DNA from 2 places in the Synechococcus sp. CB0205 genome. Region 2 is predicted to be linked to the other one. Evidence: predicted binding sites of a transcription regulator. Region 2 holds the regulator's gene; the other holds the start of a gene.
The links. The regulator NtcA, encoded in region 2, controls nitrogen genes in cyanobacteria. The targets are predictions, from matches to a motif close to GTANCNNNNGNTAC.
Positions count from the first base shown of each region.

Region 1 (14,332 bases), on a different contig from region 2:
CACCGCTGAAATGGAGCCGTAGGTCCCAGCAATGGCCGCCGCATTGAACCGGTCGAGCTTCAAGCGCAGTACCCCAAAGGAATAGAGGGGAACGACCAGCGACATCAAGATCGCCGCTGCAATGGTTGGCAGAACTTGCCCGCTGATGCCGCTGTGCTGTAGCTCAAGGCCCCCTTTAAAGCCAATCGCCAGTAAGAGATACAGCGAAAAGAGCTTGGGTAGGGGTGCGGGGATCTCCAGGTCCGAGCCCAAGAGCACGGCAAAAACACCGAGGAAAAAGAACAGAACCGGTGGTGTTAATAGGTTCTGCAGGACCAGGCTGGTGTCCATGGACGAACCTGCAGAGAGGGGCTGCCGTTTGACGCTAGGTGGCCGCGTTCGAACTGTTCCGTGGTGCACACATCTGGCATCAGTGCCATTGCGCGAGCGGGGCGGGATCCCTACGGTTTGAGGGAGGCAGGTGCCCCTGGATTTGTCTGGGGTGGAATGTTCAACCCAACCTGCCTCACCCCCTTAGGCGGCACAATGGCGGCCCCTGGTGTCATTGGATGCGATCTGGCACGCCCCAGCCGATCTTGGTGATTGCTAGTGGCAACCCCTACAAGGTGGCCGAGATCCAAGCGATGCTCGATGCCGTTGCGCTCGAGGTGCGTCAGCAGCCCGAGGGACTCGAGATCGAAGAAACGGGTACCACCTATCTCGAGAACGCTCGGCTGAAGGCCTCCAGCGTGGCCCGGCTCACGGGCCAGTGGGCCCTGGCTGATGACTCTGGTTTGGAGGTTGATGCCCTGGGTGGTGCGCCTGGGCTGTATTCAGCCCGCTATGCCGCCACCGATCCCGAGCGCATTCAACGCCTACTGGAGGAACTGGGAACGACCCCCTACCGCAGCGGCAGCTTTAACAGCGCCATGGTGCTCTCCGATCCCGAGGGCAATCCTGTGCTCGAGTCCCAGGGGATCTGCCGCGGCGAGATTCTCAGTAGCCCGCAGGGGCAAGGGGGCGGCTATGACCCGATCTTCTGGGTGCGGGAAGCAGGACTGACCTATGCCCAGATGGGGCAACACCTCAAGGACAAACTGGGCTCCCGGGGTAAAGCGGCCCGTGCCTTGGCCCCTGGGTTGAAGCAAATCTTCGGTCTGCGCTGACTCAGCGGGCAGAGCGCCGGTTGATTTGCTCGACGGCCCGCATCGCAGCAGCAGCGGCTTCGTTGACGTCCCCTTCCCAGCCGGCCAGGGTCAGTCGGCCGAAGGCGCCGACGGCCTTGACGTCGACCACGGTGATGTTGCTGGACTTTTCCGCTTCGTTGGCGGCCAGCAGGACATAGCCGGCCGGTTCGGTCTCCAGGATGAACATGCTCATGCCGGCCTGAATCATCGAGCCGCGCCGGTTCTGACGGTTGATCAGCACGGCGTGGTCGGGGGTGATCGCCCGGATGACCTCGGTCCAGGTCACGCTGCAGCGGGTGCGCTGCTCGACGCTGCTGCCGATGGCTTCAAGGACGACATCGCCGGAGTGGAGCACATTGCTCTGGTCGCGGTGATACAGCGCGAGGGAGCCAAAGGCCCGCTCCACGATCATCTGGCCCAGGCGCACCGTGCTGGCTTTGAGGGCGATGTCCGTCACCCGGTGCACGGCCATGCCAGGGGAAACCTCAAGCCAGAGGCAGGCATCGCCTGGGATGGGCAGGAAGCCCTGGCTCACCGTCCCCATGTAGGTGGCGAGTTGGGGCTGGAGTGAATCGAGAAAGACGTAGGTCCGCAGCTCGATGGATTCGACTGCGCTGGCCTGGCTGACCAGCCGCGCTTCGCTGTCGGTCGTGATGACACAGCTGGCGGCCGATGGGTGCAGCTCATCCAAAGAGGTGCCGCTGCCGCTGAATCCCAGGTCGGTGCCAGTGATCTGCACCGATGCAGTTCGTCGCCTGGGATTGCGTTCAATCAAGGGGTCGGGCTGCTCCCTACAGACGTTGAGGTCCTCTGCTGGTCAGCGGGAGGAGCGCGGCGATCTTACCGCTCTACCGCTGTGTTTCCGCACGATGACCTGGGCGCAAAACGGTGGCGAAGGCCACAACCGCTCTGGGAGGCCTGGCTAACACGGCTTCATTCGCGGTGCGTTGGTCATGCTCACACCGTCCACCAGGCTCCGTCTTCAGAACATCGTCCACCGCATTGGCGCCGACCAGGCGGTGTCGTTGCAGGAACGCATCTACCTCCAAAAATTTGCCGATCGCGACCATGCCGTAGCGGCTTGGTTGCGCCAGGCCCGGCGCCGCCAGCAGGCCGCCTCCAGTCAGGGGCTCGATCGCTTGATGGCGGAATTGGATTTGGGCGAGGTGGACCCTGGAGCGGCCTTCCGGCCTGATCCGGAGGATCCAGGCGATCTCGGTGATTGGTTTGGGCAGGCCCCGGATTGGTTGCGCCGCAGTTGATGTCCGCCGGTCTCTGGGGTCTTGCGCCCCGGGCGAGAGCCGGTACCGTCCGGCCATCCCTGCAGGACTTCCCGTGGCTGCTAAGCGCTCTGCCCCTTCTGCCTCCGCGAAGGGCGCTGCTCCCGTTCAAGACGGCGGCGATCTCAATGCTGACCAGGCTTTGGCTCTGGTCAGCATGAGCCTGATGCAGAAGCTTGCGGCCCAAGGGGAGCTTCCCTGGGTCTGGAACGAGTCCGAGGACGGTGGCGCCTGTGATGTCGCCTCCCTGCGCCAGCGCCTGGAGCTCACCCAGTTGGCCCTGCAAACGGGTGCGCCCCTGTCGACGGCAGAGGTGACTTATTTGATGGGTGCCCGTCCCGGCAGCGCCGAGGTGGAGCGGGGCGGCCTGCGGGCTAGGCGCATCAGCCGCAATGTCTGGAAACTGGCTCAAACCGCTGGCGCTGAGGCGCGCCGGGGTGAGGTCACCAGCTTCTCCAGCTTCAATGACGGCCGCCGCCGCTTCGGTTGATCAGGGCAACTCGCCGCCTGCGCTGATCTCTTGATCCCAGGCGGCGATCAGCTGGTTTTTCAGTGCTTCGCTCTGTTCTAGGGCGATCTCCAGTCCCCCCCACCAGTTGATCAAGGCCACCGGGACGGGCATGGCATTGCACTCCAGTTCATAGGACTGGATTTGCTCTTCAGCATCGATCAGGACGCAGATGCTGAACTCCAAGAGCCCGTTGGACCACGGGTGGAGTGAAACGGTCGTCACTGGGCCCAGGTCGATGCTCCACCAGGGGCAATCGGGCGTGACTTTGGGAACCCCGGCGGGAAGGTCAAGCTTGGCCCACCCCCGCAGCACCAGTTGTTCCAGTAGGTCGTTGAGGCTCGAGCGCATGGACTCCCCCGGATGGGGTGTCTTTGTCATGGCACGGCCCATGGGCTGCCAGCAAGGGCAGATCTGGGCATGGTGAGGCCAGCCGCGCGCCACAGGGTTGCTTTCGTTTGCCCGTCGTCTTTTGGGGCGTCCTCTGCTGCGCAGGGAATCGGATGCGCAGCGGCTGCCGAGCCTGATTGCGCTGCCGATCCTCTCCTCGGATGCCCTCTCCTCGGTGGCCTATGCGACGGAGGCCGCCCTGGGGGTCTTGCTCCTGGCCGGCAGCGGTGCCCTGGGTCTGTCCCTGCCGATCACGGCCTGCATCGTCGGCTTGATCGCGATTGTGGTGCTCTCCTATCGCCAGGCGATTCAGGCCTACCCCGAGGGGGGAGGCTCCTATGTGGTCGCCCGGGAGAACCTCGGCGCCTGGGCGGGGTTGGCGGCGGCGGCGGCACTGCTGGTGGATTACACCCTGACCGCTGCGGTCAGCTTGATGGCGGCGGCCCAGGCCCTGAGCTCTCTGCTTCCAGGGCTTCTGGCCCATGAGACCAGCCTCTCGCTGCTGCTGTTGGCGCTGGTGGGTTGGGCCAATTTGCGGGGTCTGAAGGAGGCCGGTCGCCTGTTTGTTGTGCCGACCTACGCCTTTGTGGTGATGGTGGCGCTGCTGGCCCTGTTTGGTCTGCAGAACATCGTGTTTGCCCATGGCTTTCGCCCGGACGCACCGCCGGCGATCGCAGCCCTGGAGCCCTTGGGCCTGTTCTTGATTCTTCGGGCCTTCAGCGCCGGTTGCTCGGCGATGACCGGCATTGAAGCGATTGCCAACGGGGTGAAGGTGTTCCGTGAGCCCTCGGCCCGCCGGGCCCAGGCCACGCTGCTGGTGATGGGTGTGTTGCTGGCGCTGCTGTTTCTGGCCGTCAGCGGTTTGGCCTATCTCTACGGGATTGCCCCCAATGCCGATCGCACCGTTCTGGCCCAGATCGGTCTGCGGGTGTTCGGTCTCGGAAATCCTCTCTATTGGTTCCTGCAGATCAGCACGTTGTTGATCCTGGGCTTGGCGGCAAACACCGCCTTCGCTGGATTCCCCCGGCTGGCGGCACTGCTGGCCAAGGACCGCTACCTGCCTCGCCAGATGGCTTGGTTGGGGGATCGTCTGGTGTTCCAGAACGGCATCGGCCTATTGCTGTTGGTCTCAGCCCTGGTGATCGTGGTCTGCCGCGGCAACACCAATGTCGCGATCAATCTCTACGCCTTGGGGGTGTTCCTGGCCTTCACCCTGTCCCAGGCGGGCCTGGTCAAGCACTGGTGGGTGCGGCGGGGCCAGGGGTGGAGCGGCCGCCTAGCGCTGAACGCTCTCGGAGCGTTCACCACCGGGGTGGTGTTTGCCGTGATTGTCGTCAGCAAATTTGACGAGGGCGCCTGGATCGTGGTGCTGCTTCTCCCCCTGCTGGTCTGGGGCTTGGCCGGCATTGGGCGCCGCTACAAGCGGGTCTATGAGGCGATTGAGCTGAAACCAGGGGAGGACTGCTCAGTCCCCTGGCCAGATCGGCGCGATCCCTTGGAGAACCAGAGCATCGTTTGGTTGGCCTCCTGGAGCCGTCCGACCCTGGAGGCCCTGCGCTATGCGGCCCAGGTGTCTGATCGCGTGATCGGCGTCTGGGTCTGTGAACCCGAGGACGATTTCGAGGCCTTGCGCCTGCGCTGGCATCGACTGGTGGGCGATGCGCCTCAATTTGAGTTGCGCCTGCTGGAGAGTCCCTTCGCCTCCTTGATCGATCCCTTTGCCCAGTTCGTGGCCGAGGAGGAGGCCCGCTGCCCCGGGAGTCAATTCACGATCGTGATGCCCATGGCGATTCCCAGGCGCCGTTTTGATCATCTGCTGCTCAACCAGCGCGGCTTGAACATGCGGGAGGCCCTCAATGCTCAACACAGCCGCGTTTTTACCCTCGTTCGCTACTTCCCGCCTGCCTAGAGGGCATCGAGGCATGACTGCAGGGCGCCGTAGCAGCGCTCCAGTTGGTCGGTGCTGGTGCAGAGCGGGGGCAAGAGATAGACGACGTTGCCCAGCGGCCGCAGGTAGACGCCTTGATCGATGCAGTGGCGCTGAACCGTTTTCCCAATCGGGTTGAGATAACTGGTCTGGCCAGCGTCCAGCTCGAAGGCCGCCACGGTTCCTGTGCAGCGAGGCCGAAGCACCTTCGGGTGCTGGGCGAGGGCCGCCAGGTGGGGGGTGTGGCGCGCCTCAAAGTCCCGGTAACGCTCGGGGTTGGCCTCCAGCAGATCGAGGCTGGCCAGAGCAGCGGCACAACCGAGGGGATTGGCGGTGAAGCTGTGGCCGTGGAAGAAGGTTGCCGTGGGTTCGCTGTCGCTGATGAAGCCGGCGTAGATCCGTTCACTGGCCAAGGTCACGGCCATCGGTAAAAAACCAGCGGTGAGACCTTTGGAGAGGGCCACAAGATCCGGTCGAATCCCGGCCCGTTGGCAGGCGAACAGTGCTCCCGTCCGGCCAAAGCCGGTCATCACTTCATCGGCAATCAGCAGGGCTCCACTGGCTTGCACTTGTTCGGCCACCGCTTTTAGAAACTGCGGCCGCACCATGCGCATCCCTGCGGCCCCCTGGATCAAGGGCTCGACAATCAGGGCTGCGGTGGGTGTTTGAAGCGCCTCCCTGAGGGCCGCGAGGGCGGCTTCCTCCCGCTCCTCCACCTGCTCGTCACCCCAGTGGGTGGCGGGCCAGGGCAGTCGGGTGACATCGAAGAGCAGCTCCTCGAAGGCTTCGGTGAAGACCGAGCGATCCCCCACGGCCATCGCTCCAAAGGTGTCGCCGTGATAGGCCCCCTCGAAGGCGATCAGTTGGCGGCGTTCACTGCCCTGATTGCGCCACCACTGCCAGGCCATCTTCAAGGCGACCTCAACGGCACTGGAGCCGTTGTCGGAGAAAAACAAACGCTCGAGGCCGCTCAGGGCGCTAAGGCGGCTGGCGAGTTCTTCCGCAGGGCTGTGGCTGAAGTTGGCAAAGATCACCTGCTCCAGCTGCTGCGCCTGCCGCCCGATGGCTTCAGCAACGCTGGGTTCGGCGTGGCCATGGAGGGTGACCCACCAACTGCTGATGGCATCGATTAGCTCCCTGCCGTCTTCGAGCTGAAGAACGGAACCCTGGGCTCTCACCACCCGAGCCGGCGCGTCGCTGCGCGCCACTTGGGTGATCGGATGCCAGAGATGGGGATGCCAGGCCATGGATCAGGTGATGGCGCTGACGGCCTGTTGCAGAGCCAGGCGACGGTCCAGGCCGGTGCGCTCCGCGGGGAGTTTCTTGTAGAGCCCCAGCTTCTCGAGGCGGCGCTTGGTGGTTCCGCTCGCTCCGACCACAAAGACCTCGCGGCCCTTCTCGATCGCTTCCTCCACGGCGTTCTCCACCGCCAGGGCTGCCGTGACGCCGAGGTGAGAGACCTCAGTTAGGTCAAAGACGACGGCGCGGCAGTCACCAATGGCGTTGTGCTCGCGGCCGATCGCCTTGGCGACGCCGAAGATCATCGCCCCGTTGAGTTGGAAGAGCAGGACCTGACCGCGGGCGTCGTCGAGGAGTTGACGCTCTTCATCACTGATCTCGAGGTCGCCGTCACCGGTGCTGATCGACTTGACGCTCTTGCTCTGCAGGGCGCTCATCTTGTCGATCGTGAGGATGTTGGCGATGAAGACGCCCACGCCCACGGCGGCGATCAGATCCACGAGGACCGTGAGGGCGATCACCAAATACATGATCAGTGCGCCGCTGATCGAGATGCGGTGAGCGCGCCTGATAAAGCCCCAGTCGACGATGTCGACACCCACCTTCAGGGCGATGCCGGCGAGGACGGCCTGGGGGATCTGGGCGGCGACGCCGGTGAGGGCGAGGATCACCACCATCAGGATCAGGGCACGGCTGATGCCAGAGAGGGCACTGCGGCCGCCGCTCTGAATGTTGACCACGGTGCCCATGGTGGCGCCGGCGCCGGGCAGGCCACCGAAGAGGCCGGAGGCGAGGTTGCCGAGGCCCTGACCGATGAGTTCTTTATTGGAGTTGTGCTCGGTGCGGGTGATGCTGTCGGCCACCACCGAGGTCAACAGGGCATCGATGCAGCCCAGCATGCCCAGCACGGCTGCGTCGACAAACATCAACTGCAATTCGCCCAGCTCAAAGTGGGGAATCTGCAGAGCGGGGAAGCCGGAAGCGATCTCGCCGATGCGGCGAATTTCCTCGCCGCCCCCGCCGCCCAGGACGGTGATCGAGAGCAGCGTCCCCACCACCAGGGCAATCAGCTGGGGTGGGGCCACTTTTTTGACGGCCGCCGGGGTCAACCAGAGGATGGCCATTGTCACCACGGCCAGGGTGATCTCGGTGGGCCGGGCGTTGGCCAGCAGCTGGGGCAAGTTGTTGAGGGTGCCCATGACGCCGCCCTTCGGGCTGGCCTGACCGAGGAAGGGTCCCAGCTGCAGGATGATCAGGATCAGGCCGATCCCACTCATGAAGCCCGAGATGACCGTGTAGGGCATCTGGGTGATGTAGCGACCGAGCCGCAGCAGACCGAAGGCGATCTGGAAGAGGCCGGCCAGCATCACAACGGTGAAGGCCATGGCGAGCCCGTGCTCGGGATTGCGGGCCGTCAAGCTCGCGATCACGGCCGTCATCACCACGGTCATGGGACCGGTGGGTTCGGAGATCAGGCTGGGGGTTCCGCCAAAGAGGGCTGCGAACAGGCCCACCAGCACCGCACCCCAGAGGCCGGCCGCTGCCCCGGCTCCTGAGGCGACGCCGAAGGCCAGGGCCATCGGTAGGGCGATCACAGCGGCCGTGACGCCGCCAAAGAGATCCCCTTTGATGTTGTTGGTGCTGATCTGATTCAGCAGGCGAAAACTTGACGCACGTTGGGACGTCGACGCCGGGGTCATGACCACTGTTAATGGGGCCAAAACGCTACGTCTGAGCCGAATCGATTGGGGCTTTGCCGGCAGGGCGTTAGCGAATCGGTCATCCTGAGCCCAGGACTTTGCGCGAGCCATGGGCGAGCCCACACCCCTGGCGTTCCTGGAGGCCAGCTTTGAGCGGGAAGCCCGCCTGGATCAGTCCTATGTGGTGCTCACGGTTGCGGCGAGCCTGATCGCCACCCTGGGACTGTTGGCGGACAGCGCCGCGGTGGTGATCGGGGCAATGTTGATTGCCCCCTGGATCCTGCCCCTGCGCAGTGCCTCCTTCGCGATCCTGGAGGGACGACTGGCCCTGGTGGGCCGTGCGTTGCTGACCCTGGCCGTGGGCGTCGGCATCACGGTGCTGACCTCAGCGGCCCTGGGTTGGGTGGCCAACCTGCCGGTTCTGGGCGATGAGGTCCTGGGGCGCACCACGCCGAACCTGCTGGATTTGGGCATTGCTTTGGTGGCGGGGTCGATCGCGACCTACGGCCGCCTCAAGCCGGAGGCGGTGTCATCCGTTGCAGGCACGGCGATTGCGGTGGCCTTGGTGCCTCCGGTCTGTGTCCTGGGCCTGTTGCTGTCGCTTCAGCAGTGGGAACCGGCCAGGGGAGCAGCCCTGCTGTTTGCCGCCAACCTGCTGGGCATTCTCTCGGGGGGATTGCTCACCTTGGTGGCCACCCAGGCCAGCCTGCGCCAGCAGCTCTTCCGCAGTCAGATGGGTCTGGTGAGCCTGCTCCTGACGGGACTGCTGCTGATTCCGCTGACCGGTGGCTTTGTGACGCTGCTGGGACAAGCCCAACAGCGTCAGGCCCTTCAGGAGGTCGAGCGGGCCATCACCGAGAGCCTGCGCCAACGCACCATCACCTTGGGGCGGGATTCGGAACTCACCGACGTCAAGATCGATTGGACGCAAAACCCCCCTTTGATCAAGGCGGCAGTTCGGGTGAGTCGCCCCAACCTGCCCACCCCGAAACAGGTTGCGGCGGTTCAGGACTTCATCAACAGGACGCAAAAATTCCGCTACCGCCTTTTGGTCCAGCGGGTCTCCATTGACGTGATCGGTCCTGAGACCGAACCCAACCCCGAACCCACCCCCGTGGAAGAACCCCAAGAGGTGGTTCCAGAGAAAGCTGAGCCGGCCAGCGTCGCCCCTGCTCCAGCGGTCGCCCCGCCGCCCGCGGCTCCGGCCGTGCCGGGGTAACGGCCTGAAGACATTTCGGCTGTTCTGTGCACAATTGGGGCCAGTCCGCTGCTGGCCATGCCTGACGCCCTCACCTTTCTGGAGATCGTCGCGGGCATCTTGCTCCTCTTTGGCGGGGGCGAGTTGTTTGTGGCCGGCGCGGTAGCCCTGTCTTTGCTGCTGGGCATTCCTCAGATCGTCATCGGCCTGACGGTCGTTGCCTTTGGCACCAGCGCCCCTGAGCTGTTTGTGAGCTTGCTCTCGACCCTGCAGGGAAATTCCGGCGGGGACTCGATTGCCGTTAGCAACGTTCTGGGCTCCAACATCTTCAACGTGATGGTGGTGTTGGGCGCCAGCGCGGCCATTACCTCCCTACGCGTTCGTAGTCGCTTGGTGCGGCGGGATGTGCCGCTGCTCATCGCTGTGTCGATGGCCACCTGGGCGATGGCCTCATCCGGGAGCTTCTCCTGGGTTGCGGGTCTGGCTCTTTTGACGGCACTGGTGATCACACTGGTCTGGGAGGTGCGCTCGGCGCGGGAAGACCACGAGGACGGTCTTGATGACATTGATGCGGAAGGGGCCTCCACCACACCCGTGGCCATCGTCAAATTGGCCCTGGGTCTGGTGTTGCTGGTGGTGGGCTCCCAGGTTCTGATCAAAGGCGCCATCGCTGCGGCCCAGACCCTCGGGGTGAGTGAGGCGGTGATCGGTCTGACAATCGTTTCGGCTGGCACCTCGATGCCTGAACTGGTGACGTCCCTGGTGGCGGCTTACCGGGGTAAGGCGGATCTTGCCATCGGCAACGTGGTGGGCAGCAACCTGCTCAACCAGCTCTTGATCCTGGGTCTGTGCGCCCTGGTCTCGGGTCAGAACGGACTGTTGGTCAGCCCTGAACTGTTGCGCCGTGATTTCCCAGTGATGGTGCTGACGACCTTGGCCTGCCTGCCGATTTTCTGGAGTGGCGGCGTGATCAATCGCCTTGAGGGGTGGCTCTTGCTTGGCGCCTACGGCCTCTATTTGGTTGAGCAGATTCTCAGCAGTACGGCAGCTCCGGGTATTGATGAATTCCGCTTGTTCGTCTTGGTGGCAGCTCTCCCCCTGGTGTTGGTCTTCCTGACTTGGACCTCACTGCGCTGGATGCAACAGCGCAGGAGCGCCGGTTAGGAGCAGACAACGCTTGGGAGCATGGACACGCTGACTCCTGCGGCGGTGGCGTCGTTGTAGAGGGTCTCGCTGCTCTGGCGGTTGAGATTGACCTGTCCTGAGCAGATCAAGTCCCAGGTTTCATCGGCGAAGTGGGTTTGCAGCCAAAGCATCCCCATCACCGTGCGGTGCTTGAGGTTGTAGCTCTCTCCTACGGACGTCAGGGTGATGTCCATGGCCCACAAAAAAACCTCCCCCTATTGGAGGGGGAGGCGTTGGACGCTGATGTATCAATACGAACCAAAACCAAAAGCCTTGGTTTTGGGGCGGAATCAGCCTTGGTTGACCTGGGAAGCGGCCTCGGCCTGACGGTGGTTGTAGTGATGCCCGCGGTACTGCAGATCGACAGTGGTGTCGACTGAAGCCGCTTCGTGACGGAGGGGCGCTTCGAAATGTTGGCCGCGGTAGGCGTGCTCAACGGGAGCGCTGGTGGGCTGTTCGTGGTTGGCGTTGTCGTAGGTGACGCCGCGGTACTGGAGTTTGCTCATGGTGGTCATCGGGCCTCGAAGGGTTGGCTGGTTGTCCGCTTCGTGGGAAGGAGCGTTGCTTCGCCTCGCGGTGGGCTACTTCCGGTGGAGCCAGGCCCAAAGGGGGCTCACTCAACGTTTTGTCCTTCTGCAGCATTCTAGCGGATGAAGAATGTTCAGAGTGAACAAAAGCCTCTTTTTTGTCTTTTTTGTAATAGTTACTGTGGCCCGTTGAACGTTTTTTCTTCACATTCCTTCTGCTGCCTTAGCGCAATTCCTGATGGACTTGCGAATTGGTAGCGAATGCAACCTTGACTGTGGTCTGTGATGCGGAACATTGGCACCTAATGGCGGTAATCCGTCATCCACCCAGCGACTGCTTTTTGATGACTGTTGCTTCTCCTGTCTCTCGGCCTCGGTCGAAGAGCCTGCAGGAAGCGAGCTTGCTGGAGGCTCCTCAGCTTCTGCTCCGCAAGGTGCGAGGACTGTCCTCCGGCCGTTCGCTGACCTGGCTGGCTTGTGTGCCTCTGGCTCTTTTCGGCCTGGGCGTGTTCAACCTTTCGGCCCGCGCCGCTGAGCTCCCCGAGCTCAACGCAGCGTTCCTGGCCAACAACATGTGGCTCCTGGTGGCCACGATCCTGGTGATCTTCATGAACGCCGGTTTCGCCATGGTCGAAGCCGGGATGTGTCGCCAGAAGAACGCCGTCAACATCCTTGCCAAGAACTTGTTCGTGTTCGCCCTCGCGGTGACCGCCTACTGGTTCATCGGTTATTCGCTGATGTACGGCGGATCCCTGGTGGATGGCTGGCTTTATTTCAACGGCCTCTTCTTTGACCCCACCGTCACCGCTGAGATGGTGACCGAGGGAGCCTTGGTTCCCACCGTTGACTTCCTGTTCCAGGCTGCCTTCGCCGGCACCGCCGCCACGATCGTTTCTGGCCTCGTGGCTGAGCGCGTCAAGTTCGGCGAGTTCGTGATCTTCGCGCTGGTTCTGACTGCTGTTATCTACCCGGTCTCCGGTTCCTGGCAGTGGAATGGCGGCTGGCTGAGCGAGCTGGGTTTCATTGATTTCGCTGGCTCCTCGATCGTCCACTCCGTGGGTGCTTGGGCCGGCCTGGTGGGCGCCATGCTGCTTGGCCCCCGCATCGGCAAGTTCGTGGGCGGTAAGCCCCAGGCCATCCCCGGCCACAACATGTCGATTGCAACCCTGGGTGCCCTGATCCTCTGGATCGGCTGGTACGGCTTCAACCCCGGCTCTGAGCTGGCGATGGACCAGTACGTGCCCTACGTGGCTGTGACCACCACCCTGGCGGCTGCCGGTGGCGCCATCGCTGCCACCATCGTCTCCACCCTGACTTCTGGCAAGCCCGACCTGACGATGATCATCAACGGCATCCTGGCCGGTCTGGTGAGCATCACTGCCGGTTGCGGCAACATGACCCTGGTGGGCTCCTGGGTCGCTGGTGCCGTCGGCGGCATCATCGTTGTCTTCGCAGTCTCCGCACTGGATGCCTCTGGCATTGACGATCCCGTCGGCGCCTTCTCCGTCCACGGTGTGTGCGGCGTCTGGGGCACCCTCGTCATCGGCCTCTGGGGCGTTGATGGCATGGACGTCGGTTCTGCAGGCCTTGGCCTCTTCAATGGCGGCGGCTTCAGCCAGCTCGGCATTCAGGCCCTGGGCTGTGCGGCCTACGCCATCTGGACCCTGGTCACCTGCTGGATTGCTTGGTCCGTGATCGGCGGCCTCTTCGGCGGCATCCGCGTCACTGAGGAGGAAGAGATCGAAGGTCTCGACATCGGTGAGCACGGCATGGAGGCTTACCCCGATTTCGCTTCGGCGAAGTGATCCTCTGAGCTCTGCTCGATGGGCCCGCTTCGGCGGGCCTTTTTTATTGCCTCAGGGCCTTGGCTGGCAGCATGGACGGGCCCAAGGGTGCCGCTTTTGCCCTGCCCCCGCTGCGGTGCGCGCTTGCTCACCAAAACCGAGGAGCGCCCTCCGCGCTTGGTTTGCGTGGACTGCCGGCAGGTCTTGCCCCAGTCGGTCCAGGTGCCGCTCATCACCCTGGTGGTCCGTCACTTTTTGGGCGTGATGCTGCTGCTGGGCCTCGTGGTGGTTCCACTGCTGGTGATGAGTCTTTCGCCCTGGATTGATCGGGCTCCCCGGGCGCCCCGCAACAACTTGAGTGCCATTAGATGAAGTACATCGCTTGCGCCTGAAGCAGTGCATCCCGTTGGGCGAGAAGGTCCGTGAGGGTTGTGGACTCCAGGAGGGCCAGGCGCTGTTCCTGCAGTTGGGTCCCAATCGAGTGCAGCACCTGCTGCTCCAGGCTCTGTTGAGCCGGTGGCTGCGGTTCGGACCTGCCCTCGAGGCATTCGAGTGCCTCGCTCAGCCGGATGTCTGCGGCGGGTCGGGCCAGTTGGTAGCCCCCCTTGGGGCCACGGCTGCTGTTGAGCAGGCCCCCCTTGCGCAGGCTGGTCATCATCTGCTCGAGGTAGCGCTCGGGAATGCCCTGTCGCTGCGCGATGACCGAGACCTGTAGCCGTCCTCCTTGGGCCTGGATGCCAGCGAGCTCGATCAGGGCGAGCAGCCCGTATCTGGTTTTGGCGTTGAAGGGCAACGGACGTGCTCGGGTTGATTCCACGGTAAAGCACTTGGGAATCGGTATCGCCAAGTTCCCTTTAGGAGAATCGGCTCTGGCTGAACTTTTCTCGCTGTGCTGTTATTCCCGATCCGTGTGCCGTGTTTTGCGAGCTGTAGGCTGAGGGCCTTACCCGATCGCCCCTCCCTTGGCTGATCTTGTTGCTGCCGCTCTGCAGCCCGGAGCCCTGATCACGCTGGTGGTGTTGCTGGGCTCCGTGGTCCTCTTCATCTCCGGTTGGCTGGCGCCCGATCTCACGGGGTTGCTCGCCGCCGGCCTGCTGGTCAGCTTCCACGTGATCGAGCCGCGGGAAGCCCTGGAGGGTTTTGGCAGCCCTGCCCTGATCACCCTGGCTGGTCTGTTCGCCATCTCCGCTGGGCTGTTCCGCAGCGGGGGACTCGATCGTCTGCGCGCCTTGATCGGCTCCGACGCCATTCGCAGCCCGAAGCGAATGATTGCCTTGATGGTGGCGGTGGTGGGCCCCGTTTCGGCGGTCGTCCCCAATACCCCGATCGTCGCCAGCCTGCTTCCGGTGGTGGAGGGCTGGTGCAAACGCCGCCGCATCTCCCCCTCGAAGGTGCTGCTCCCGTTGTCCTTTGCCACGGTGCTCGGGG
Region 1 covers NZ_ADXM01000048.1:8,457-22,788, forward strand. Annotated here, with positions in the region: gene CB0205_RS0108600 (sodium-dependent bicarbonate transport family permease) at 1-330, opposite strand, end outside; gene rdgB (RdgB/HAM1 family non-canonical purine NTP pyrophosphatase) at 549-1,145, shown strand; gene CB0205_RS0108610 (BMC domain-containing protein) at 1,147-1,905, opposite strand; gene CB0205_RS0108615 (hypothetical protein) at 2,120-2,428, shown strand; gene CB0205_RS0108620 (hypothetical protein) at 2,502-2,936, shown strand; gene CB0205_RS0108625 (hypothetical protein) at 2,937-3,335, opposite strand; gene CB0205_RS0108630 (APC family permease) at 3,403-5,253, shown strand; gene bioA (adenosylmethionine--8-amino-7-oxononanoate transaminase) at 5,250-6,518, opposite strand; gene CB0205_RS0108640 (SulP family inorganic anion transporter) at 6,522-8,210, opposite strand; gene CB0205_RS0108645 (DUF389 domain-containing protein) at 8,320-9,429, shown strand; gene CB0205_RS0108650 (calcium/sodium antiporter) at 9,487-10,572, shown strand; gene CB0205_RS0108655 (hypothetical protein) at 10,569-10,787, opposite strand; gene CB0205_RS0108660 (DUF4278 domain-containing protein) at 10,884-11,108, opposite strand; gene CB0205_RS0108665 (ammonium transporter) at 11,465-12,925, shown strand; gene CB0205_RS0108670 (hypothetical protein) at 13,013-13,276, shown strand; gene CB0205_RS0108675 (Rrf2 family transcriptional regulator) at 13,269-13,697, opposite strand; gene CB0205_RS0108680 (SLC13 family permease) at 13,867-14,332, shown strand, end outside.
Region 1: a site for NtcA is predicted at 11,375-11,388, ahead of CB0205_RS0108665 (ammonium transporter). Genes of this name have one in related genera too.

Region 2 (14,332 bases):
CCCACATGGCCTGACCCCTCGGCCGATAACGGACACCAACGGCTTCGGCTCGCGTTGGTCCCTTGTGCAGCCGGGTGGGCGTCGGCCGGGGTGCCTCGTTTGGCGCAGCGTTTTCGAGAACCGCTATGGATTCGCCCGGCCCAAAAGGCGGCCCAGCAGGCGGAGGTCTTCGCTCCGATCGACTTGATGGAGTGCATGGGTCCAGCCAATCCCCAGATCCGCGTGCTCAGCTGCAGGCCCGGCTCAACCCCAGGTCAGCTGGCGCTGCGGCTGCAGAACCTCAGCCCTCAGCGACAGAGTTGGACTCTGGACTCGCCACGGCGTTGGCGCCGGGGGAATGCTGAGACCTGGCAGAGCGGAGCTCTTGTGCTCAAGCCCTGGCAGGTCGTCGCGTTAGAGCTGGTTTAGTCGTCGTGGTCGTCAAAGGGGTCGCTGAGCTGCTTCGACGGAGGACCAAAGGCGGTGTAGATCCCGAAGCCGGTGAGGCCCAGCAGCACAGCCAAGACGGCCAGTGCCACGGACATGGCTGGGGAGGTGGTTTCCATCACAACTCTCGACGGGGCCAGCCGCTCAGGCGGCCAGGCCCCTTACAGTAACGAGACCTACTCCTTGCCAGAGAGCACAGCCCGACATGGCTCAACGCACCCGCCTGGGAGATCTGCTTCGCCCCCTGAACTCCGAGTACGGCAAGGTTGTGCCCGGCTGGGGCACGACCCCCGTCATGGGCGTGTTCATGGCCCTGTTCCTGGTGTTCCTGCTGGTGATCCTCCAGCTGTACAACAAGTCCCTGATCCTCGACGGCATCACCGTCAACTGGAACGGCATCGGCTGATCCGATGAACGTCTTTGGGATCGGATTGCCTGAGATGGCGGTGATTGCCGCCGTGGGTCTTTTGGTGTTCGGTCCCAAGCGCCTACCCGAACTGGGTCGCACCCTTGGAAAAACCCTGAAGGGTTTTCAGTCGGCCTCGAAGGAATTCGAGCAGGAGTTCCGAAAGGCGGTCGACACGGTGGAAGCGGAAGTCACCCAGGCTTCTTCAGAGCCCCAGCCTCAACTCAAGGCCGACGACGAGCAAGCGGCCGGTTGAAGGACTCCATGGCTCCTTTGAGTCTTGTTGTTGGTTTAGGGAACCCGGGCGAGAAGTACGCCGGAACCCGCCACAACGTCGGATTTATGGCGCTGGAGCAGCTGGCCAAGCGTCAAAACAGCAGCTTTAAGCAGCAGTCCAAGCTCCACGCCCTCGCTGCGGAGGTGGGACAAGGGGCCGAACGCCTGCGTCTGTTGATGCCTCAGACCTACATGAACGACAGCGGTCGTTCGATTCGTGCTGCTCTCGATTGGTTTGGCTTCGAGCCCAACCAGATGCTGATCCTGGTGGACGACATGGATCTCCCCCTCGGTCGCTTGCGCCTGCGGCTCTCGGGCGGTGCTGGCGGGCATAACGGTCTTCGCAGCACCATTGCCCATCTCGGTGGCCAAGAGTTCCCCCGCTTGCGCATCGGGATTGGCGCTCCTGCCTTGAATCCGGTGGAGCGTAAGCAGCGCACTGTCGGCCACGTCCTCGGCCGCTTTGCCGTCGCCGAACAGCCGGTGCTCGAGGAGGTCATTGATGAGGTCTTGGCTGGTCTGGATCTGATTCAGCGCCTGGGGTTTGAGCGGGCTGGTAACAGGCTCAACGGTTTTGTTGCTCCCTCTGCCGCCAAGCTGGTCGAGCAACCCACTGCCTGAGTCCGCGTGAGTCGCCTCCCCACGACAACGGCGCAATTGCGGGTGCTGCGCCAAAGCTTTAGCCAGCGGGTGCTGGAGGGTGAGGTCAGCGCTGGAGGGTTCGAGTGGACGTTCGCCTGGTTCTTTGACCGCGGCGAGCTGCAGGTGGAACCTTCCCTCGGCCGGGCCTTGATCCAGGACGCGCTGCTGCGCTTCCTGTTGAAAACGGACTACCAGCTGGAGGCGGGTGGGGACTACGCCTTCAGCGTGCGGGCCAGGTTTTAGGCAGCGAGCTGGCGCAAGACGACCAAGCCAGGTTCCCGCTTGAGCTCCGTTCCCCAATGGCGCTCCAGCAAGAGTTGAGCCACGACATCGTCGTAGTCCCTTGGGGGCAACCTCAGGCCTTCTGGAAGCAATCGCCGCCAGCCCCTGGGGGGCTCCAGCTGCCAGTAGCGGGCTCGTGCGGCCAGGGTGGTTCCCGCTTCAGGGATGACCTGGACAGCCAGGCCAAGGTCGTTGAGTTGCCGCTGCCAGTGCTTGCTGCCCGTTCCATCGCCGAGCACAACACCCTCAAGACCCGGACGCTCTCGCCAGATCGCAATCTGCTTGAAGCACTCTTCCGGGGAGAGCACGGCGGCAACCTCGATCTGGCCTGTGGTCTGGTCAGAGCGCACCAAGCCGCATTTGCTGCGGCCGGGATCGAGTCCGATCCAAGTCATTGCGGGCGCTGCCAGCGAATGTCGACGGCAATCGGGTCGGCCAGATCACTGTTGCCTCTGGAGACGGCCTCGAGCTTGGCGGTCTCGCCCAGGGGGCGGTTGACCAGGGCCTCAGCCAGTTGATTGAGGCGTGCTGGGTCAAATTGAAGGCCGTTGGCCAGGGCCCCTTGGCGTTGGGCTCGGGTAAAGGCTGCTGCCAGGAGCAGGTTCAGGCGGCTACGCACCTGGTCTGGGGAGCGCTCATCGGCCTCCAGCACGGTGGTGGCCAGTTGTTCTCCACTACGTACCACCCGTTTGTTGGGTCTGACATCCGGGAAGGCCACGACCTGACGCTCCCCTTTGAGCACATTGGCCGCTGAGATCAGACTCACGACCCACTCGCCGCGTTTGCTGAGGGTGGTCTCCAATTTGCTGATGTCGCTGCGCGGCACCAACAGGATTTGACGGTTCGGTGTTTCGCCTGGCAGCACCCGCTGGTAGACGTTCAAATTCGTGCGCTGCAGCAGGGCGTGGATCACGTCTCTGGCCTGGCTGGGCTTCTCGATCCGTACCTTGGCTACCTCCAGGATTTGGCCACTGCTGATCACCACATCACCCTGACGTAGGGCAATCAGGTTGCGTTCGAGACGCTCGAGCTCTTGGCTGCTGCTTTTGATCTTGCTGTTGAGCTTGGCGAGCTCAGAGCGGTTGCGCTGGAGATCGGAATCCTTCGCGGCGATGTCACGGCTCAGGCGATCGCGCTCGGCCTCCAGTTGTTTGCGTTGCTCCATCAGGGGAGCCAGTTCCTTCTGCAGTCGGCTGGCCTGCTCGGCCACCACCTTGAGTTGGCGTTGGGCCTCGCTGCGCTCGTTCTCTGCGCTGCGCAGGGCGCTCCGACTTTGGGCCAGGTCCTTGCGACTTGAGCTCAGGGCATCGCGGCTGTCCCGCAGGCGCTGTTCGATCTGATCGAGTTCAAAGAGCCCCGTGCGCAAGCGATCACTGACCAGCAGCATCAGCCCAAGGGAGATGGCACTGATCAAGCTGCCGGTCAGCACCGTGATCACCACGGCGGTCTTCTTGGGCCGCAACCGGAACAGGCTCAGCCGCGCCTTGCCGACCTTGGATCCCAACCGATCCCCCAGGGTGGAGAGCACTCCCCCGAGGATCAGCAACGTCAGGATCAGGATCCAGCCGGACACGACGTTGGGCGACGACGATCAGTATCGGTTGTGGGGGCTTGGAACGCAGCTGGGATCGGCCACCAGTTCAGCCGTTTAGCTGAAACGTTTGGCGAGGGCCAATGGATCGAAGACGGTGATTTTTTTGCGGTCGATTTGCACCAGGCCGTCGTTGCGGAGGTCGCCCAAGAGCCGGGTGATCGTGACGCGGGTCGATCCGATCGCTTCGGCAATGGCCTGGTGGGAGAGGCGCAGGTCGATCGTGATCCCTTCGCTGCTGGGCACGCCAAAGTCGCGGCAGAGCACCAGCAGGAAACTCACCAGTCGCGAGGACATGTCGCGGTGGGTGAGGGTTTCGATCATGGTCTCGGTTTGCAGGATCCGAGAGGAGAGACCTTGCAGAAGCAGTAGACCAACCGCCGGGTCCTGCTCAATCGCCTTGCGGACGGAGGTGGCGGGAGCCGTCACCAGCTCGACGCGAGTAAAGGCAATCGAGTGATAAAAGCGGTCTGAACGCTGGCCTGTCAGTAAAGACAGGACGCCGAAGAGGCTGTTCTCCCGCAGCAGTGCCACGGTGATTTCTTCGCCGGATTCGTAGACCCTGGAGAGCCGGACCGCACCCCGCTTCAGCAGATAAACCTTTTCGGCGGGGTCGCCGGGGAAAAAGATTGTTTTGCCGCGCTCAACGATCTCGGTGGTGCTACCGCTCAGGCCCCGGATGACATCCAGAAGCGTGGCATTGGGTGGCAGGGGACTGCCCGCGATCGGTGCGATCACTGACGTACCGGTCGTAGGGCTAGGGGAGTAGCGGCTGAATCCTTGCGTTGCCACGACCATTTCAGCGCGACTGAGTTGCCTGGAACCTACGGATCAGTCCAGGGCCGCCCTGTAGCCATTGAAACTAATTTGCTGCCTCTGCCAAGGCCTGCTTCTGGGCCTGCATTAGTTGATCGATGCCGCTTTCCGCTAGGTCAACCAGGCTGGAAAGCTGTTGGCGACTGAAGGGTGCGCCCTCCGCGGTGCCTTGAATTTCGAGCAAATGTTGCTCTTGATTCATCACCACGTTCAGATCGACCTCTGCTCGGCTGTCCTCGCTGTAGTCGAGATCGAGGAGTGCGGCGCCATCCACGAGGCCAACGGAAACCGCCGCCACCTGCCCCACCAGGGGCGATCGTTCCAGCACTCCGCGCTGTTCCAGGCGTTGCAGGCCGACGGCTAAGGCGGCCCAGGCTCCAGTGATGCTTGCGGTGCGGGTGCCGGCATCGGCTTGAAGGACGTCACAGTCGATTTGCAGGGTCCGCTCCCCTAGCGCCTCCAAATCCAGGCAGGCCCTGAGGCTGCGGGCGATGAGGCGTTGGATTTCTTGGGTGCGACCGGAGAGCTTCATCAGCTCCCGTGGCTGCCGGCTGGGGGTGCTGGCGGGGAGCAGCCGGTAGTCAGCGCTCAGCCAGCCCTTGCCGGAGCCTTTACGCCACTTCGGAACACCCTCCTCTAAGCAAACGCTGCAGATCACAGCCGTGTTGCCCGTGTACACCGTGACGGAACTCAGGGCGAAGCCCATCGGATCCCAAGCGAAGCGCGTGCTGCGCAGGTCCGTTGCGCTGCGGCCGTCCCGCCTGGGTTGGGTGCTGCTCATCGCGGGCTGGCTCAGTGCCTCGATGGTACGGGTGTTTGCACTACAGGTAGTGCTTGTTGCTTGCCGGACGGCCTAACGCCGCTACATTCAGGATCCCAAGCGGCAGCCATGCACTCGATGACGGCCAGCATTGCAGCCACGCCCCGTGCTGGACACCTGCGTCCGTTGGCTGTGGTCCCGGCGTCGGCCCCCGCGCGCAGCGTGCGCCTGGCGGCCCAGCAGGAGGGCCAGCTCCAAGTGCACACCGCTCCCTTCCGCGGCAGCTTCAGTGGGGTGTTCAGTCAGGCCCTGCGCAGTGCCGGGCTTGGTAGCCGCGTTCTGGTGAGCCAATTCCTCAAAGGTGGGGTCGATCAGGGGCTGGAGAGCAGTGTTTGGCTCTGTGGCCGCCTTCAGTGGCTGAGGCCAGCCGTGGCGGGTTGCCTGGCTGATCCCGTGCCGGCATCCCAGGCCGATGTCGAGGCTGTGCGCGAGATCTGGGCGTACACCCGTGAGCAGCTGCTGAGCGGTCAGCTGGATCAGTTGGTGCTCGATGAGTTGGGCCTGGCCGTCGAACTGGGCTACTTGTCCGAGGCGGAGGTCGTTTCAGCCCTGGAGCAGCGGCCGTCCCACCTGGATGTGATCCTGACGGGGCCCTCCATGCCCACCGCTCTGTTGGCCATGGCCGATCAGGTCACCCAGCTGCGCCGAGGTTTCTGATGCTCAAAAACGACCGTTGGATCAACGAGCAGGCCGCCTTGGGCATGCTCGAGCCCTTTCAGCCGCAGCTGGTTCGTCATCTTGATCCGGAGAACAGCGAAAAGCCGGTTCTCAGCTTTGGCTGCTCGTCCTATGGCTACGACCTGCGCCTCTCCCCGCAGGAGTTCCTGATCTTCCGGCATGTTCCCGGAACGATCATGAATCCCAAGCGCTTCAACCCCGCCAACCTGGAGCCGGTGCCTCTGCACGAGGACGAGGACGGCTCGTACTTCATCCTCCCAGCCCACTCCTACGGATTGGGTGTGGCGCTCGAGAAGATGTGCGTCCCTCCCAACATCACCGTGATTTGCCTGGGCAAGAGCACCTATGCCCGCCTGGGGATCATCGTTAACACCACCCCAGCTGAGGCCAGTTGGGAAGGTCACCTGACCCTGGAGTTCAGCAATTCCTCCGGAGCGGACTGCCGCATCTATGCCAACGAGGGCATTTGCCAGCTGCTCTTCTTCGAGGGTGATCCCTGCGAGACGACCTACAAGGACCGGGCTGGCAAGTACCAGCACCAGCCCGAGCGGGTCACCTTGGCCAAGGTCTGAGCCCTAAGGCGCCAGGCGCGCCTTGTGCAGGCGGGTCTTTTCGTACCAAGCCGCGATCTCTGGGGCCCAGGCCTGGAGGTGGGGCCACATGAGATCGCAGAGCACCCGGATTTCCTCCTGGGCATCGAGCTTGGCGCGCAGGTCCATGAAGTGCAGGAACGCCCGCAGCGAGAAGCTCACCACGAAGTGCTGGCGGTAATCGAAGGGCAGGATGCCGCGGGCGTGCTCCTCGGCGAACCCCGCCGCGAGCATGTCGCGATAGCGCTCGGCCGCGGCTTGGCAGAGGGCGAGATCCTTGGCGCGCTCGTCTGCGCTGTAGGTGTATTTCTTGCCTTGTCGATCGCTGTACTGCCCTTCGGGGCGTAGGTAGAAGACCTCTTCGAGTTCCAGCTCGCCGTTGGCCGCCCGGCAGATGCGCTCGCCGGTGTAGCGCATGGATTGGACGTCAAAGCTCACGCCCACCCGGTGGGTGCGGGCCTGCTGCATCACGGAGTGGGGGAACCAGCCCACGTTCAGCACGATCTGGGCGTGCTCCAGCGGACCGTAGTGACCGCGCTCACCGGCCAGGAGACGTTTGACGCAGATCTCGCCGGCCTTGGTCTCATCGGGCCATTCAGCGCGATCGGCCGCCACAAACCCTTCGCTGTAGTCCTGGTGCATCCCCGCATAGACGCACTGCTGGGGGTTGGGGGTCGCTGCAATCAGCTCAACCCGAAAGCGTTTCATGGGCGGGCGATGGCGTGGGGAGCTGGTGCTGCAGGGTAACGGGCTTTGGGGAACTCAGCTGTGGCTGCGGGGGCCTGCCATGGTGGTTGCCTCCGCTTGAGGCAGGAGGCTGGTCTCGGCAACACCCGCCATGGCCGGCAAGGGGGTGCCTGCCACCAAGGCTTCAGTCAGGGCTTCCAATTCGCTTTGGCTGCGGGCGCCGACGGCGCGGCCCACGCGGGTGCCACTGGCATCGAAGAATTCCAGCTGCGGGATGCCGTTGACGTCGTAGCGATCCACCTCCGGTTGCCAGCGGGGGTTGTCGACGTTCAGCAGCACCACATCGAGTTGATCGTGGTGTTGGCTCTCGACCTTCTCCATCGCTGGGGCCATGGCTTGGCAGGCCTCACACCAGTCCGCGTAGAACTCGACCACGCTGGGCCGGCCATTGCTGAGGGCAACGGCGGGCTCCAGCGACTGGCGGGCCAGCTTCTCCAGGGGTGCCGCCGGTGAGAGCCCGCCGCGCAGAAGGAAGAGCCCTAGGGCCAGAAGGGCGGCCACCGCAGCCAGCAGCATGCGCTCGCGCCGTCCCAGGGCTGCCGTGTTGCTGTCCACAGGTGGTGTGTTGATGCTTGGCGCCAATCTGCCAGGGCTGTTCCCATTCCGCGTCGATACCCTGACGGTGGCTGAGTTGCGCCCTTGAAACGCCGCATCACCCTTCACTTCCCGCGGGAGGCGGTGCATCAGCCGATCACCTATCGCCTGGCGGTCGAATTTGATATCGCCGCCAAGATCCTGCGGGCGCAGATCGCTCCGAACCAGAGCGGAACGATGGTGGTGGAGCTCTCCGGCGACATCGATGATCTCGATGCGGCTGAGCAGTGGTTAGAGGGCCAAGGCCTGGGCTTGAACCGGGCCTCCGGTGAGATCGCGATTGATCCCCAGCGTTGTGTGGACTGCGGCATCTGCAGCAGCGTTTGCCCGAGTGGTGCCCTGAGTTTCACTGCTCCCCATTGGCGACTGGAGTTCAATGCGCAGCGCTGCCTGGTCTGCGAGCAATGCATCCCCTCGTGTCCGTTTGAAGCGATCGCCCTGGTGTTGGATCAAGCTGTGGGCGCTGCCCAGTGATGCGCCCGTCCATGCGCCCTGTGACTGCTGTTCTTCGCTTCCTGGTCCTGCCGTTGCGGGCACCGATGTTGCTGGTGCTGTTTGCTGTCAGCGCCTTCATGGGATTGCACTGGGCTGATGTGTCTCCGCAGTTGCTGACCCAGGCCAGCACGCCGGTGCAGCAGGAGTTCGCAGGGCCTTGGTTCTGGCCGCTGCAGTGCATGCAGGCCCTTCTGGTGGTTGTGCTCTGCACCATGCCCGATCTGCTTTTGCGGGAGCTCTCGCAGTTGATGGCGGCCAGTAAGGCGCTGACCCTGGTGGTGACCTTGCTGGTGGTGATCACCGGGGGCCTTTACCTCCTGCACCTGGCGGTGCTCTCTGAGGTGTTGGTCTTGGCCTCGGCGGTCTTGCTCGCCCGGCTTGATCTCACCCGGCTTCGGATTGCACCGGCGCCCCTGCTCGGAGCCTTTGTCCTTTGCAGTTGGGTATTAGCGGGAATCCTGGTGGGCCGCTCCCTGTATGCCCATCTCGGGTTTGTCTTTGCTTAGGGGCCGGTATCAGCGGCAGAGGGTCTCGGCGCTTTCTGCGAGCCGCCGATAACTCCAGTAGTTGCCCAGCACTTTTTTGGTGTACAGCCGGGTTTCGGGGTAGGGGATGGCCTCGGTCCAGAGCTCCGGTTCGCGCTGCAGATCAAAGCCCCGAGAGTGGAGCCAACTGACGACGGCACCGGGGCCAGCGTTGTAGCTGGCGATGGTTTGGAACAGGTTGCCCCCGCTGCTGCTGAGCAGTTGTTTGAGGTAGGCCGCCCCTAGGGCTGCGTTGCGGGCTGGATCGCTCAGGGCCTGATGGTCCAGGGGTTCGCCCGCTAGTTCGCTGGCGGTGGCTGGCATCAGTTGCAGCAGGCCACTGGCTCCAGCCCCTGAGCGCACACTTGGGCTGAAGCGGGATTCCTGCTTGGCGACCGCCAGCAAGAGGGCGAGATCGACACCCGTCGCTTCACTGGCGGCGCCCAGTTCCGCGCCAAAACGCCGGGGGTGCAGCTGCCGTTCCCGCTCGAGTTGTCCCCGGCAGCCGATCTGGGGTAGGCGAAAACTGGCCCGCTCGAGTTGTCCGAGTCCGGTCCAGTCATCGCCGATTGCCGTGCGCAGGCGACCTTCGATCAGAACGTCCTCAGGTCGGCTGGGGGACCTGCCCCCTTGCTTGGTGCGCCAGCTTTCCCAGGCCTCCAGTGCTTGCCCCCGCTGCCAGAGGGCATCGATGCGTGCGTCACCACTGGCCAGGGGTTGCCAGGGCTGAAGCGGCTCTGTGCTGGTGAGTTCCTGGTGAGACTGTCCCAGACGTTCGCTGGCCCGCCAGCTGTAGTAGCCCAGGGGTTGGCTCCGTTGGCTTTGCCGCCAGAACTGCTCCGCGCTCGCCTGGTCTCCCTGCTGCTGGGCACTCCAGCCGCGCCAGAACAACTGGCGCGCCGCTAGAGGTGCGGGCAGGTTGGCGCTCTCCAGATGGCTGAGCCAGCCACTCGCTTGGCGCCAGTCCCGCTGCAGCAAGGCCTTGCGCGCCTCGCTCCACTGGAGTTCCCAGCTGGCTGGGTCATTGGGCCAGCGGCTGAGCACGGTGGCCGGATCGACCTGTCCTGCTTCGGCAAGGCGAGCCTGCACGGGGGCGCTGTCCTGGAGGGTTGGCGGCAGTTGTTGGAGCCGTTCAACCGCTCCTGCTGCCGGAGATTGCGCCAAGAGGCGTGCTGCCTCTGCACCCTGCGGGCCTTCGCTCTGGGCGATGCGCAAGAGCCAGTCTTCGGCCTGCGTTTGTTGCGCGCGGTTCCCCCGCAGCAGGGTTTGAGCCAGGCGCAGCTGTAGTTCTGCTGTGGCGGGCGTGTCCCCAAGGCAGCGCAGGGCGGCTTCACTCCGTCCCAGTTGCGCGAGCCCCGCGGCGAGTAGCTGCTTGTCTTCGGCGCTGAGCGCAGCGGCACGGGTCTCGCAGGTTTGCAGCAGGAGCGCTTCGGCTCCGGGCCAGCGGGCACCCCAGCGGGCGAGGTGCAGGGCATCGCCTGCTTCGAGGGCTGCCGCCAGGGCCGCCGGGTGGGCGGCAAAGCGCTCCAGCAGCGTCAGCCGCAACTTGGGTTGCTGCCGGCCCAGGGCATAGAGGGCATCGGCACTGGCGGGTTCCCGCGGAAAGCGCCGCAGCAGTTCTGCCCAGAGGGCCTGGGCTTCCTGGGGACGTCCACTCGCTTGGGCTGCGAGGGCCGCGCGTTTGAGGCTGATCGCCGCCAGCACCTTGTTGCTGCCGCGGTTGCCCCAGCCCTGGCCCTGGAGCCAATGGCGCCGATCCTCAGGGCTGCTCTTGGCTTGAGCGCTCAGCAGCAGTGCCGCATCCCTTCGCCGGTCTGGATCGAGGCTGTGTTTGCGGCTGCGGGTCAGCTCGGCTGGGCTGCTGTTGGGGGTGAGGGGCGGAGCCAGCTGCACCAGAACCTGCCGCCCGGCGGCCAGTGCAACACCCGTTCCCAGGCAGCAGAGACCCAGCAGTGCTGTGCCCAGAAGGCTTTGGCGTCCTTCAGCGGAACGGGGGCGCTGGGCCAAAGCAGTGGGATAACTCTGCGCATTCTTGGTGAGATGCGCTCCGCTTGCATCGCAAACCCGGCGTAACCTGCCGCGAGCCTTGATCCATCAGCTCGCCATGTCTCCGCTTGGGGCGCCATTCCCGTCTGGTACGGCGAGTTTTGGAACCGATGGCATCCGCGGCCGGGTTGGGCAGGTGATCACGCCCGCCCTGGCCCTGCAGGTTGGCTACTGGTGCGGTCGGGTCCTCCCTGCCGGTGGTCCGGTCGTGTTGGGAATGGATTCCCGCAGTAGCGGACCGATGTTGGTGGCCGCCTTGGCTGCTGGGCTGACCGCAGCGGGCCGTGAGGTGTTGGATATCGGCCTGTGTCCCACGCCTGCCGTTCCCGGCGCCATTCGTCAGCTCGGAGCCAGTGGCGGCCTGATGGTGTCGGCCAGCCATAACCCGCCCCATGACAACGGCATCAAAGTCTTTGGAGCCTGCGGGGCCAAGTTGGCCAAGCAGCAGCAGGCCGAGATCGAAGCGGGCCTGCATGGCAGTGGCGATGTGCTGGGCGGCTTCAGCGCCAATGGACGGATTGAGCAGCGCCCGGATTTACTGAACGACTACCGCCAGCGCCTGCTGGAGAGCGTCGGCTCAGCTCGGCTGGATGGCGCCAAGGTCGTGCTGGATCTCTGCTGGGGTTCGGCGACCAGCTGCGGCGAACGGGTCTTCCGTGAGTTGGGAGCCGACGTAACGGTGCTCCATGGCCAGCCCGATGGGACCCGGATTAACCAGGGCTGCGGTAGCACCCATCTCGAGGCTCTCCAGGCGGAGGTGATCGCCCAGGGGGCGGCCATGGGTTTTGCCTTTGATGGCGATGCCGATCGGATGCTCGCGGTCGATGGCCGTGGTCGGGTCGTCGATGGCGACCAGATCCTCTACCTCTGGGGCCAGGCCCTGATGGCCGAGGGGGCCCTTCCGGACAACCGGATCGTCGCGACGGTGATGAGCAACCTCGGCTTTGAGCGTGCGTGGCAAGCGCGAGGTGGCGTGCTGGAGCGCACCGCCGTCGGTGATCAATACGTGCATGCCGCCATGGAGCAACTCGGCGCGTCCCTGGGCGGTGAACAATCCGGTCACATCCTCTCGGCCCGCCACGGCATGAGTGGTGATGGTCTGCTGACGGCGCTGCAGGTGGCGCGATTGATTCAGGCCCAGGGGGGTTCCCTGAGCGACTGGCTCGATGGCAGCTTCCAGCCCTATCCCCAGAAGCTGGTGAATGTCACCGTTCCGGATCGCAGCAGGCGCACCGGTTGGGAGAGCTGCGCGCCGCTGCTTGAGGCTGTGCAGGCTGCGGAAGCGGCGATGGACGCTACTGGGCGTGTGTTGGTGCGGGCCAGCGGTACCGAGCCGTTGCTTCGGGTGATGGTGGAGGCGGCTGAGCAGGCTGATGTCGACCATTGGAGTCGCCAGTTGGCGGAACTCGCCGATCAGCACCTCAACGCCGCCTGAACGGCCATTTGCAGGGCGCCATCACAGGCATCGCCCTTGGGGGCCACCAAGGCAGCACCGGGGCAGCGTTGCTCGAGGTCCGCGGCGAAGGCGCGGCGCAGTGTCCCCAAGTGTGTGAGCGCGCCGCCGCTGCAACAGACCCGCGGAGCTTGCAGCTCGAGGGTGGAGGCAATGGTGCGCACCATCTGGCTGAGGGCCAGCGCTGAACGTTCAACGATGCGTTGGGCGTGGTCATCCCCGCCTGCGGCGCAGGCGTCCACCACGGGAGCTAGCCGGGCAAAGCCGGCCGCGCCAAACCCTTCGGCTACGACGGCGGCCTTGAGCTCTTGCGGGGTGCTGACCCCGAGGGCTTGCCAGAGCTGGTGCTTGAGGGAGGTCTCGCTCAGCCGTCCATCGGCCATCTGCACGCTGATCGCTAAGCCGTCCCGGCCCAGATCCATCGCGGAGCCCGCCCCATCCAGCAGCCAGCCCCAGCCACCCGTGCGATGCCAGTGTCCGGAGCTCGTTTGCCCTAGTGCAATGCAGCCCGTGCCACTGATGACGAGCACGCCAGCGGCTTCGCCATGGGCGCCCAGCAGGGCGGTGTGCTCATCACCGCTGACTTGAACAGCGGGCTGGGGAAGCTTTAGGGCGGCGGCCGCCAAGGCCTCCCCTTGGCTTTGGACGGCGCTGCCCCTCTCAATGCCGCTGGCCCCCACTCCGGCTGCGGCGAGGGGCTGCTCGCCGCCCAGCCCGGCCTGCATCAGCCCATCGCGCAGGCTCGTTTGGAGAGCATCTTGGAAACAGGCCTCAGCTCCTGGTGCGGCCAGATGGCGAACCCCCGGACCCTGGCCCAGGGCGATGGGGATCAGCGCTCCCGTGCTCGTCAGTCGAGCCAGTTTGCAGCTGGTGTGGGTTTGTCCGGCATCAAAGCCAGCGAGCAGCTGCCCTTCAGCCATCGCTGCTGCTGGCACTCAAGGTTGCCAGGCAGAACCAGCCGGTGAGTTGGACTTCGGGCCGGAAGAAGATCGTGTCGGTCGCGCCCTGGACGCAGAGGCCAGCGATGGCGGCCACCGCGGCCAGGGCCGGCAGGGCCCAGTTGGACTCGCCTTTGAGTTGGCTCAGGCCAGCCCTGAGGCTGGCGAAGAGCAGGCCGAGGGCCGCGATGAGATTGGGGATGCCTCCTTCCACCAGCAGCTCAAGCGGCACCGAGTAGGCGCTCAGGGCGTTGAACTTCGGCTGTTGATAGAGGGGATAAATCAGGTTGAAGGCGCTGTTGCCGGGGCCGATCCCCAGCCAGGGCCGCTCCTGGATCATCTCGATGGCGGCGAGCCAGACGTTGATGCGGAAGTTGTTGGAGCTATCCCCGCGGCCTGCCGCGAGGCTCATGACCCGGATCCGTAGGGGCTCGATTTGCGTCACGGCGATCACCAGCACGCAGACGGCTGCCGCGATCAGCAGCAAGGGGAAGAGGCGGCGCCAGAGGGGCGGCCAATGGCGCGTTTGCCGCAGCACCAGCAGCAGCACCGCGGCCCCAAGGGCTGCCACCATTCCAAGCCAGCCGCCCCGGCTGTAGCTGAGGAAGAGGGCGCTACAGCCCAAGAGCAGGGCACTGGCGGCAAAGAGGCGCTGGGGCCATGAGCGCCAGCGCAGCAGAGCGATCAAGGCAATGGGCAGGATCGGGATCAGGTAGCCCGCCAGCAGATTCGGGTTCTCCAGGGGGCCGTAGACCCGGATCGTTCCGTCGGCGACGGAGTTGGGATCGGCCCAGCGGGCCAGCTCACTGGTGTCGCCATAGAGCTGCCGTATGGCGAGGACGCTGCTGAGCAGCTCACCCCCCAAGAGGGCTGCCACGAGCCGATCCCACCAGAGCGGCGCCTGCTCGAGCAGCTGCCGCAGTAGGGCGTAGACCCCCAGATAGCTGATCAGCTTCAGCAGACCTTTGAACGCGGCTGGGGTGACCGGTGAAAACCCTGTGGCCAGAA
Region 2 covers NZ_ADXM01000022.1:130,276-144,607, forward strand. Annotated here, with positions in the region: gene CB0205_RS0103795 (alpha-mannosidase) at 1-408, shown strand, start outside; gene psbN (photosystem II reaction center protein PsbN) at 405-545, opposite strand; gene psbH (photosystem II reaction center phosphoprotein PsbH) at 632-832, shown strand; gene CB0205_RS0103810 (TatA/E family twin arginine-targeting protein translocase) at 837-1,088, shown strand; gene pth (aminoacyl-tRNA hydrolase) at 1,097-1,729, shown strand; gene CB0205_RS0103820 (DUF3146 family protein) at 1,736-1,993, shown strand; gene CB0205_RS0103825 (polyamine oxidase) at 1,990-2,427, opposite strand; gene CB0205_RS0103830 (DUF3084 domain-containing protein) at 2,424-3,605, opposite strand; gene ntcA (global nitrogen regulator NtcA) at 3,681-4,421, opposite strand; gene rph (ribonuclease PH) at 4,486-5,220, opposite strand; gene CB0205_RS0103845 (cob(I)yrinic acid a,c-diamide adenosyltransferase) at 5,338-5,916, shown strand; gene dcd (dCTP deaminase) at 5,916-6,509, shown strand; gene thyX (FAD-dependent thymidylate synthase) at 6,513-7,235, opposite strand; gene CB0205_RS0103860 (thioredoxin domain-containing protein) at 7,290-7,829, opposite strand; gene CB0205_RS14235 (NIL domain-containing protein) at 7,914-8,342, shown strand; gene CB0205_RS0103870 (hypothetical protein) at 8,342-8,869, shown strand; gene CB0205_RS0103875 (lytic transglycosylase domain-containing protein) at 8,879-10,894, opposite strand; gene glmM (phosphoglucosamine mutase) at 10,992-12,368, shown strand; gene CB0205_RS0103885 (N-acetylglucosamine kinase) at 12,347-13,306, opposite strand; gene CB0205_RS0103890 (IctB family putative bicarbonate transporter) at 13,299-14,332, opposite strand, start outside.